DNA from 2 places in the Alteromonas sp. NFXS44 genome. Region 1 is predicted to be linked to the other one. Evidence: predicted binding sites of a transcription regulator. Region 1 holds the regulator's gene; the other holds the start of a gene.
The links. Region 1 encodes LexA, which represses DNA repair genes until DNA is damaged. Its sites were predicted from a motif close to TACTGTATNNNNATACAGTA; they were not measured.
Positions count from the first base shown of each region.

Region 1 (4,966 bases):
TTTTTCGAATTTGTTCTCAATCTGCTCACGCTGTGTGGCCATGATGGAGTAAAAGGACACATCGCTGTCCATGTACTTGTAATGCCATTTCCACTGGGAACCGGTGACAAGAACCGTCATTTCAGGTTCGCTGGCATCTTCCATTGCTATGAGGGTTTGTGCTGCCGGGACGGCCATAAAAATCAGGATCAGGAAAGGAATGACTGTCCAGGCGATTTCTACTTTCACGTTTTCGTGGAAGTGCGCCGGCTTGGCGCCCCGGGATTTACGGTGCTTGAACATGGAGTAAAACATCACACCAAACACCACCACAGCGATGGCCACACAAATTGAGAACATCAGCATGTGCAGGTCGTAAACCTGTCCACTGATGTCTGTGACACCTTGTCTCAGGTTGATTTCACCTGCCCGGTCTGATGTTGCCATGGTTTCTGCTTGCAGCGATGCCGGAATAACAGACATCGCTAACCCCCAAACCATCATTGCGTTACATACGAGTTTCTTCACTCAACACCTCCGTGATGGAGGATCTTGTGTAATACCCTGCTCACAGGACCCTGTCGTATCAGGCTAGCCGCCTGTTAATTTTTATCTTTTTTTTGTTATTTTTTCGTTAACAACGGTATAAGAATTAAACAGATTTCATCTTGTGTCTAGTCTTTCTGAAAAAATAAATGGCCGGGGTGGCCTCAGAAACAGGGTCAAAGCACTTCATTCTGATATTTCGAATGTTTCGTTCAGATCTTCGACACATCCGTATTTCAGGAACGCCGTATTATAGGTAAGTAAATCGTCCTCACACTTGTGACATCAACGTTATTAAAGGAATGTGTAATGAATAAATTTATCCCGGCAGTATTAGTTTCAGGTTTAATCAGTGCAGGCGCATTCGCGGCGCCTGTCAGCTACCAGATTGATCCTACCCACACCAGCGTTATCGCTTCATGGAATCACTTCGGTTTCTCTAACCCGACAGCCGCCATCAACGGCGCTGAAGGCACCATCGTGTTTGATAACGACGCGCCGGAAGACAGCAAAATCGACGTGTCTGTGAAAATTGATACCATTGATTCATTTGTTAAAAAGCTGAATGAAGAATTTGTCGGTGCTGACTGGTTCAATGCAGCGAAGTTTCCTTCTGCAACATTTACCAGTACAGATGTTGAAATGACAGGTGATAAGACGATGGAAGTGACCGGCGATCTGACGATCAAAGGTGTGACTAAGTCCGTCACTATGGATGTCACTCTGAATGGTTCAGGTGTACACCCGATGACACAGAAAGAAGCGATTGGTTTTGATGCAATGACCACCATCAAGCGTTCTGACTTCGGTATCGATATGTACGTACCGAATGTAAGTGACGAAGTGACGTTGCACATCACCACAGAAGCACAAGCTAGATAAGTTTTCGCATCACCGTCCGGATGCCCGGCCCGCGCAAGCGGGCTTTTTTATTGGTAGCGGTCAGTTAACTGCGGTAGTCTGATTGTTTTTATTGTCAGGGATTGCTTCTATGTTGCGCCGCGCAGTTTTCTCCTCTTTTCTGTTATTTTTAACACCCTCTGTTTTTGCCAAAGATCTTCCTTCCGGCGCTATTAACGCTCTGTTTGAAGAAGCGGTAAGTCATGACACAGTGCCGGGTATAACCATGGCGCTCGGTAACGATAAGGGCATGCTGATGGCTAAAGGCTACGGTTTTGCCGACGTTGAAAACCATGTACCGATGACGACAGATCACAAGGTGCGTATCGGCAGTGTCTCTAAACTCATCGCTACGGCCGGATTAATGCGTCTTGCGGAAGCGGGCAACATTGATCTGGATAAACCGGTCACTGAATACGTCAGCGCATGGCCTGCTGATAAACCGGTCATTACTCTGCGCCAGCTTACCTCACATACAGCCGGTATCAGGCACTACAAAGAAGGGGCCAATGAATTCCTTCTGAATGAAAGTTATCCGGATATCGACAGTGCACTGGCGATGTTTAAAGATGATCCTCTGCTGTTTGCACCTGGCACAGATCACCGTTATTCAACGTTTGCCTGGACACTGGTCAGTGCCGCAATGGAAGGGGCTGACGCGTCCCGGGATTTCCGCGCCATCATTAACGAAGAAGTGTTTGCGCCGCTGAAACTGGACAACACGGTATTTGACGACCAGTACACCATCATCGATCACCGGGCGAGACCTTACACCGTACTGGAAGGTGAGCTGATTAATGCGCCACAAACGGATCACAGCTATAAATGGGCCGGCGGCGGTTTTATTTCTACGCCGTCAGATATTGTCCGGTTTGCTGTAGCCCATGTGGCAAGCGATTACCTGAAACCAGAGACTACCCGCGCCATGTTTACTCCAGCCACACTTAATAATGGTGAAACTGTGGGCTTCGGCATAGGCTGGAAAACCGGTTTTGGTGATTACAAACAACGTAAAGCGTATAAAGACAACGCGAGCGCGCTGGCTTTGATGGACGATATTCCTGATGCAGTGATGCACTCAGGTGGCAGTATGGGCGGCATTACGATGACCATTCTTTGCCGTGAACATAAAACAGCGGTTACTATAGTAAAAAATGTCAGTGGTGAAGACAATGCTGATGTTTTTCTGCTGGCGCTGAAGACACTGCACTTTGCACATACCAGCCAATAGTAAAAAAAAGGGCGATGATGGTTCACATCATCGCCCTTTCAATTTTTCAGCGCTGTGGCCAGCGCGCACAATAGTTATTGCACCGCGCTTAGCGAAAAGACTTACATCCAGTCAGCATTGCGGATAACACCTACAGCCAGACCTTCAATGTTGAATGGTTCAGCAGCAAGATCCACCTTGATGGTATCGAATTCTTCATTTTCTGCATGCAGCCATACTTCGCGGCCGCGTTTTTCCAGACGTTTTACCGTGACATCCTCATCAACCCTGGCAACAACAACCTGCCCATTGTGCACGTCAGTAGTACGGTGAACGGCAAGTAAATCACCATCCAGAATACCGATATCTTTCATACTCATACCGTTTACACGTAACAGGAAATCCGCACGGGGGTGGAACAGATCAGGGTCGACCTTATAATGCATTTCCACATGCTCCTGCGCCAGAATAGGTTCACCTGCCGCAACACGACCGATTAACGGTAAACCTGCGTCTTCATCGTTTTCTGCTTCCAGCGGAATATTCAGCTTTATGCCCCGTGAGGTACCCGCCAGAATTTCGATTACACCTTTACGGGCCAGCGCCTTTAAATGCTCTTCTGCTGCATTAGCTGATTTAAACCCTAATTGCTTCGCAATTTCCGCACGGGTGGGCGGCATGCCGGTTTCCAGCATGGTGGTTTTGATCAGTTCGAGAACTTCCGTTTGTCTTGGAGTAAGTGGACGCATAAACAGCCCTGTTTTTCTATACAGTTCCTGTGAGTATATACAGTTGCGCTGGTTTGACAAGGGCTGCCGGCGAAATTATTACGGTTATTCCGACGCGCACTCAATAAATCGTGCCAGCGCCGGGTTGCTGTTGTCCTGCAGCCATACCAGTACATATTCCACTACCGGCGCTCTGTGCAGCGGCAACAAAACCACATCCGGCGGACACACCTGCTTCAGCGGTTCAGGCACAAGCGCAATCCCTACTTCACTGGCCACCAGCGACACGATGGTTTGCTGTAACTGGGTTTCTAACACCACACGGGGCACAAAGTTCGCTTCAGTACAGTACTGTTCAATGGTGTTACGCAGCTCCGGCGCCACATTGTGGGGCGTAACAATGAATTTTTCGTCAACTAAATCCTCTGCGCAGACTTTCTTTGCCCCGGCCAGCCGGTGGTGTTTGTGAACAGCCAGACAGAGTGCTTCAGTGCGCAAAGACAGCATTTCCAGTCCCCGGGACGTCGCCGGCTTTAACATGATGGCGGCATCAAACTGCGCAGAAGTAACGCCATTAATTAACTCAAAGGGAATAACCTCCTGAATATGAAAGGACACAGCGGGATAGCGGGACATAAACTGTCTGGCCAGTTCAGGCACAATGTTATAAGCCGCATGCATCATGAATCCCACAGACAAGCTTCCCGACTTTCCGGCACCGGTCGCTCTTGCCCGTTCCGCGGCTTTGCTGACCGATTGCAATATGGTTTTGCTGTCGCGGTAAAATTGCTCTCCTGCGGCAGTAAGACTCACGCCTTTCGGTTGACGGCTGAACAATGCCGTACCCAGCTCTTCTTCCAGCAGTGCTATCTGGCGGCTGAGAGGTGGCTGAGTGATGTTAAGCCGCTGCGCAGCCCTACCCACATGACCGGTTTCTGCTACCGCAATAAAATATCTTAAGGGTTTTATATCCATGATGATTCAATATTTGTATCAGGATTAACTCAATTCTATATTGGATTGAATGATAAGACTAAAGGTAATCTGATCGCCGGTTTCCTGATCATCTGTCATTTCATGTTGTCTGTTTTCACGCTCATATTCCCGATATTTGCCCTCATATTCCTTGGCTGGTATCTACGCAAAAGGGATCTGCTGAACGACTCTGCCACTACACAATTCAATAAATTTGTTGTCTGGCTGGCGTTGCCTGCGCTGCTTTTTGACATCACAGCAACGTCTGCCATTGCGTCTCTCTGGCAACCGGGATTTGTTCTAAGCTTCACCCTCGCCGTGTTTGTCATTTTTGCGCTTACTGTCGTGGTACAAAAGAAACGGAATATGTCGTTATCAGAGAGTGCTATAGACGGGCTTAATACCAGTTACGCCAATACCGGATTTATGGGCTTTCCCTTACTCATGGCGGTAGCAGGAAGCGAAACGCAGGCGCCGGTGCTCATTGCGACAATCATCACCGTTTGTGTTTTATTTGCCGTTGCCATTGTGCTGATAGAGATTGATCTCAGTAAAGCAGTAAGCCTTCGCAGGCTGATTGCAGATGTAAGTTTAAAGCTGCTGAAAAACCCGGTGGTGATTGCACCAC
Region 1 is NZ_JAGDEA010000012.1:984,099-989,064, forward strand. Features, by position in the region: gene coxB (cytochrome c oxidase subunit II) at 1-426, opposite strand, end outside; gene J3369_RS21300 (YceI family protein) at 835-1,407, shown strand; gene J3369_RS21305 (serine hydrolase domain-containing protein) at 1,517-2,656, shown strand; gene lexA (transcriptional repressor LexA) at 2,758-3,384, opposite strand; gene J3369_RS21315 (LysR family transcriptional regulator) at 3,469-4,338, opposite strand; gene J3369_RS21320 (AEC family transporter) at 4,441-4,966, shown strand, end outside.

Region 2 (4,966 bases), 890 kb from region 1:
GGTTTACTGCTTACCCAGCCTGAAGAAATGGCTCCCCTGTTCAGTAAAGTCATGAACGCCGGATTTCAACTTAACTTTCACGCCATTGGCGACCGCGCAAACCGTATGGCGCTGGATCAATTTGAAAAGGAAATGAAAAAACATCCTGATGCTGACTTCAGAAACCGTATTGAACATGCTCAGGTGATTCATCCCGACGATCTGCCGCGGTTTGCGAAGCTGGGTGTACTGCCTTCCATGCAGCCCACCCACGCTACCAGCGATAAGAACATGGCAGAAGACCGCCTCGGAAAGGAGCGCATGGCCGGAGCATATGCGTGGAAGACTTTGCTGGATTCAGGGATCCCCATTCCGCTGGGTTCAGACTTTCCTGTAGAGCTGGCCAATCCGTTTTACGGTATTCATGCTGCCGTTACCCGTCAGGACAGAAACAACCACCCGGTAAAGGGCTGGTATGCCCATGAAGCGATGACCGTTCAGCAGGCTTTCAGAGGCTTTACGCTGGATGCTGCCTACGCAGCACATATGGAAGACAGTCTGGGTACGCTGACCCCGGGGAAATGGGCTGACTTTATTCTTGTGGATCAGGACATCTTCGATGTGGATCCGAAAGATATCTGGCGCACCCGGGTGCTGCAGACCTGGACAGCGGGAATTAAGGTATTTGATGCTGAGCGCAACCAGTAACGGAAAACAGCGGATACAAGTAATTTGAAAGGGGCGCTTTGCGCCCCTTTTGTGATTTTATTCTACCGGATGATTAATCCCGGTCCTGCTCTTCAATATGTCTGAAGCGGGGAACCGTTTCTCCGTTCACTTCCACCTGCTCAGTGAACATAGTCAGCGGACGGACCCAAAGCCTTTTTTCACCATAATCCGGCCGGTACACCACCAGTTCCGATTCATCTTCCGAGTGTTTAGCCACACCGATGACAGTATAAAAGTTGCCTTTGTAATGTTGATACGTTCCTGGCACAACCGACTTTGACATATTATTCATCCTCCAGTGGCAATAGCAGCTGCTCTGCCGGCAAACCGCCGGCTAATCCAATGTGAATGCCCACCAGCCTGACACCCCGGCCTCTGGCCCGCTGCCACGCTTCATCCAGCAATTCATAAAAAAATGCTTCTTCGATATCGTGATGACGGTGCTCAACGGTGGTTTGCTGGAAGTCCTGAAACTTGAGCTTCACGCCCTGAGATTTTATCAGACATTTCCGCTCACCGGTCTTTTTTATATGCCCTTCAATGCGTTGCTGCATCTTCTCCCACAGTACAGGCAACACCGCCTTGCATTCACCAATAGTATGCAGATCGCTGCTGAAGGTACGTTCCACTCCGATTGATTTTCTTACCCGGCTGACATTAACATCCCGCTCATCCACACCGTGAGCACGGTTCCACAGCACTGAACCGAATTTTCCCAACTCCTTCTGCAGACGTTCAAAGGGATATTGCCGGACATCATTACAGGTATTCAGGCCCAGACGCTGCAACTTCTGCTGAGTGACTTTGCCCACGCCGGGAATTTTTGCCAGCGACATATTTCTGACAAACGCATCCAGCTTATCCGGTGTGATCACACATAACCCGTCCGGTTTATTTTCGTCACTGGCTACCTTAGCCACGAATTTGCATGATGCCACACCAGCCGAGGCAGTCAGATTCAGTTCTTCTTTAATTCGCCGGCGGATATCCTGTGCAATGAGTGTGGCACTGCCGTTAAACAAAGTGGTGTGAGTGACATCCAGATAGGCCTCATCCAGTGATAAAGGCTCGATGAGATCGGTATAGTCATTGAAAATTTCACGGATACGCTGACTCTCGCGGACGTACATATCCATTCTGCCGGGTACAAGAATAAGCTCAGGGCATAAACGCTTTGCGTATGCTGTTGCCATGGCAGAGCGCACACCAAATTTTCTTGCCGGATAGTTACACGTTGATATCACGCCACGGCGATCGGCGCTGCCGCCAATCGCTATGGGCTTATTGATCAATGACGGATTGTCGCGCATTTCAACTGCAGCGTAAAAGCAATCCATATCAACGTGAATAATCTTTCGCACTCTGCCACCACACTGTATATATGAACAGCATTTTAGCGGATTATGTCAACTATGCCAGTGCAAAGTTCAACACTGAATAAAAGGTCAAAATATTGCAAAAAGTTAATACAACAGGATTGTAAAACCTTATTGAAAAGATAAACTGGTAATAAGCGTAAAATTTAACCATTCATCAGGGAGGATGTTATGGCTGCTTTTTTACCCGCCTTTGAAAAAATGATTGATAACGAAGGGGGCTATACACTTCATCGTGTGGAGGGTGATCGCGGTGGTGCTACCTACGCCGGTATAGCCCGCAATTTTCATCCTGACTGGGAAGGCTGGCCACTACTTGATGCCGGCGTACCCGACAGTCAACTGATGCCTCATGTCGCAGCGTTCTACCAACAGCACTTTTGGGAACGGATCCGCGGCGACTTTATTGATTCTCAACGTGTAGCTGAAACCCTCTTTGATTTTGCCGTTAATGCCGGCCTGTCTGCAGCATCGAAACTGGCCCAGGAAGTTGCTGATGTGTATGTTGACGGGATCATCGGTACAAAATCCTTAAAGGCCATCAACAACATGCCACCGGAAGTATTTCTGCATGGCTATGCACTCAAGAAAGTCGCCCGTTATGCGGAAATTGTTAATCATAATCCCTCGCAAGCCAGGTTCCTTCTTGGCTGGATAAACCGGACGCTGAAAGGTATTGCATAGCAAACCTTTCCGGCTCCGCCCCCAGACACGCTATCGTCCCTTTTTCCTGATTACATCTTTACACAAAATTTAAGTTGGATTTGGGGATAAATTTGTTTTTATTTATCTTTTTCTTAACTTAAATTTTAGTCAGTTTTTGTTTCTCCGCTGCCCGTCATGCCTGGCTGGCACACCAATACCCTCATTTTTTATACGTATTAATTACTATTCATAGTTATGCGGCTATATGCGTAACTCACAATAGACTTAAGTAGTATGGATTTCGAGCTGCAGAAAAAAGCAGCGTTTACAACGTTTGTGCATAGCCGGTTTATTTCTCCTGAATGACAAACTGACGGAACAGTTTTTGTCATCACTAAAGCAGATAAACCGATGTGTACAGACCCGGTAAAAATCCCCCGTAGTAACACGCCACAGAGCGGGAGGGGATAACAACAAGACAGGAAAAAAATAATGTCCATATTACGCACATTACCATCCAAATCGTTACTCGCTACATCGTTAAGTTTAATCACATTAACCGCTACTGCAGCGTCTGCCGGCAACGGGCCGGTCAGTGTTACCCCTGAACCACTTACCTTTGAGCAGTTAAAGAACCTGCGCCAGGATCTGCGTTTACAGGAAAGCAATGAACGCTACATTGTCACCTTTAAAAATGGTAAAGGCGCAGTGGCGGGCAAAGGCAGCATTAATGCCAGTGATAAGGCGATGGATGTAGCATCAGTGAAATCTGCCATACAACAGGCAGGTGGCAAGACACTTAAAGTGATGGAACGCCATGGCATGGCTGTCGTCACATTAAATAAGAAAGCACTCAACGACCTGCGCAAGAATAAGGACGTTGATATCGCCCCTGATCCGGTGCGGGAGTTAATGGCCCAGTCCACGCCATATGGCTACACCATGGTACAGGCGAATCAGCTGATCCAGTCTGATACCAGCGCCCGCAAAGTCTGTATTATTGATACCGGCTATAATCTGGGTCATCCGGATTTACCGGGTACCAATGACGGGGTAACCGGAATTGGCAATAACAGTGCAGTGGGCAACTGGTATAACGATGGTAACGGCCACGGAACGCATGTTGCCGGTACGATTGCCGCCTATGACAATTCAGAGGGTGTGATCGGTGTCTATCCCGGTGCCAGCCTGCATATTGTGAAAATATTCAACGACAACGGTGACTGGACTTACGCCTCTGACATCATCACTGCTATCGACCAGTGTCAGGATGCCGGCGCTGATGTGGTTAACATGAGTTTAGGGGGTTCAGGCTCGTCTTCGGCAGAAGCGTCTGCCATGCAGGGTTTCACAGACGATAACATGCTGCTGGTCGCCGCAGCCGGTAACGCCGGCAACAGTTCATTGTCTTACCCTGCCTCCTACGATGCCGTAGTATCTGTTGCAGCAGTTGATTCCGGTAAAAACCGCGCCAGCTATTCACAGTACAACTCGAAGGTGGAAATTGCCGGCCCCGGCAGTTCAGTCTACTCCACCTATCCGGACAGCACCTACGCCACCCTGAGCGGCACATCTATGGCCACGCCACACGTCGCCGGTGCGGCGGCCCTGGTGTGGAGCTTCCATCCCCAGTGCAGCGCCACGCAGATTAGAAACGCGTTAAATGCCACAGCAGAAGATCGTGGCAGTTCAGGCAGAGATAATCAGTACGGTTACGGTATTGTCCGTGTAGCGGAGGCGAACAGCTACCTGAATAACAACGGTTGTGATGGCAGCGGTAACGGCGGTGGAGACCCGACCGATCCGGGTGTGGAACCGGTATCAGGACAATTAACAGGATTATCAGGTTCACGGTCATCCTGGGATCGCTACACCTGGGATATCCCGGCTGGCGTTTCCACGATGACAATTCAAATCTCCGGCGGCAGTGGTGATGCCGATCTGTATGTGAGATACGGCAGCCAGCCTTCCACATCGGCCTATGATTGTCGTCCTTACAAGAACGGCAACAGTGAGGTATGCACGTTTACTGCACCGGCTGACGGCACCTGGCATATCGGCCTCAGAGCTTACAGCACTTACAGTAACGTAACGTTAAGTTACAGCTACGAGTAGAAACAAAAATGGCCGGACATTCGTCCGGCCATTTTCATCATCACAGAGTGTATGCTGATAAACCTGAGTATTTACAGGATCTGGTTATCCTTCCACTCAGCAATTTTTTTCTGTCTGGCTTC
Region 2 is NZ_JAGDEA010000012.1:91,635-96,600, forward strand. Features, by position in the region: gene J3369_RS17565 (amidohydrolase) at 1-687, shown strand, start outside; gene J3369_RS17570 (DUF1653 domain-containing protein) at 761-991, opposite strand; gene dinB (DNA polymerase IV) at 993-2,069, opposite strand; gene J3369_RS17580 (glycoside hydrolase family 108 protein) at 2,256-2,768, shown strand; gene J3369_RS17585 (S8 family serine peptidase) at 3,222-4,844, shown strand; gene nqrM ((Na+)-NQR maturation NqrM) at 4,916-4,966, opposite strand, start outside.
Region 2: a site for LexA is predicted at 2,080-2,099, ahead of dinB (DNA polymerase IV). Genes of this name have one in related genera too.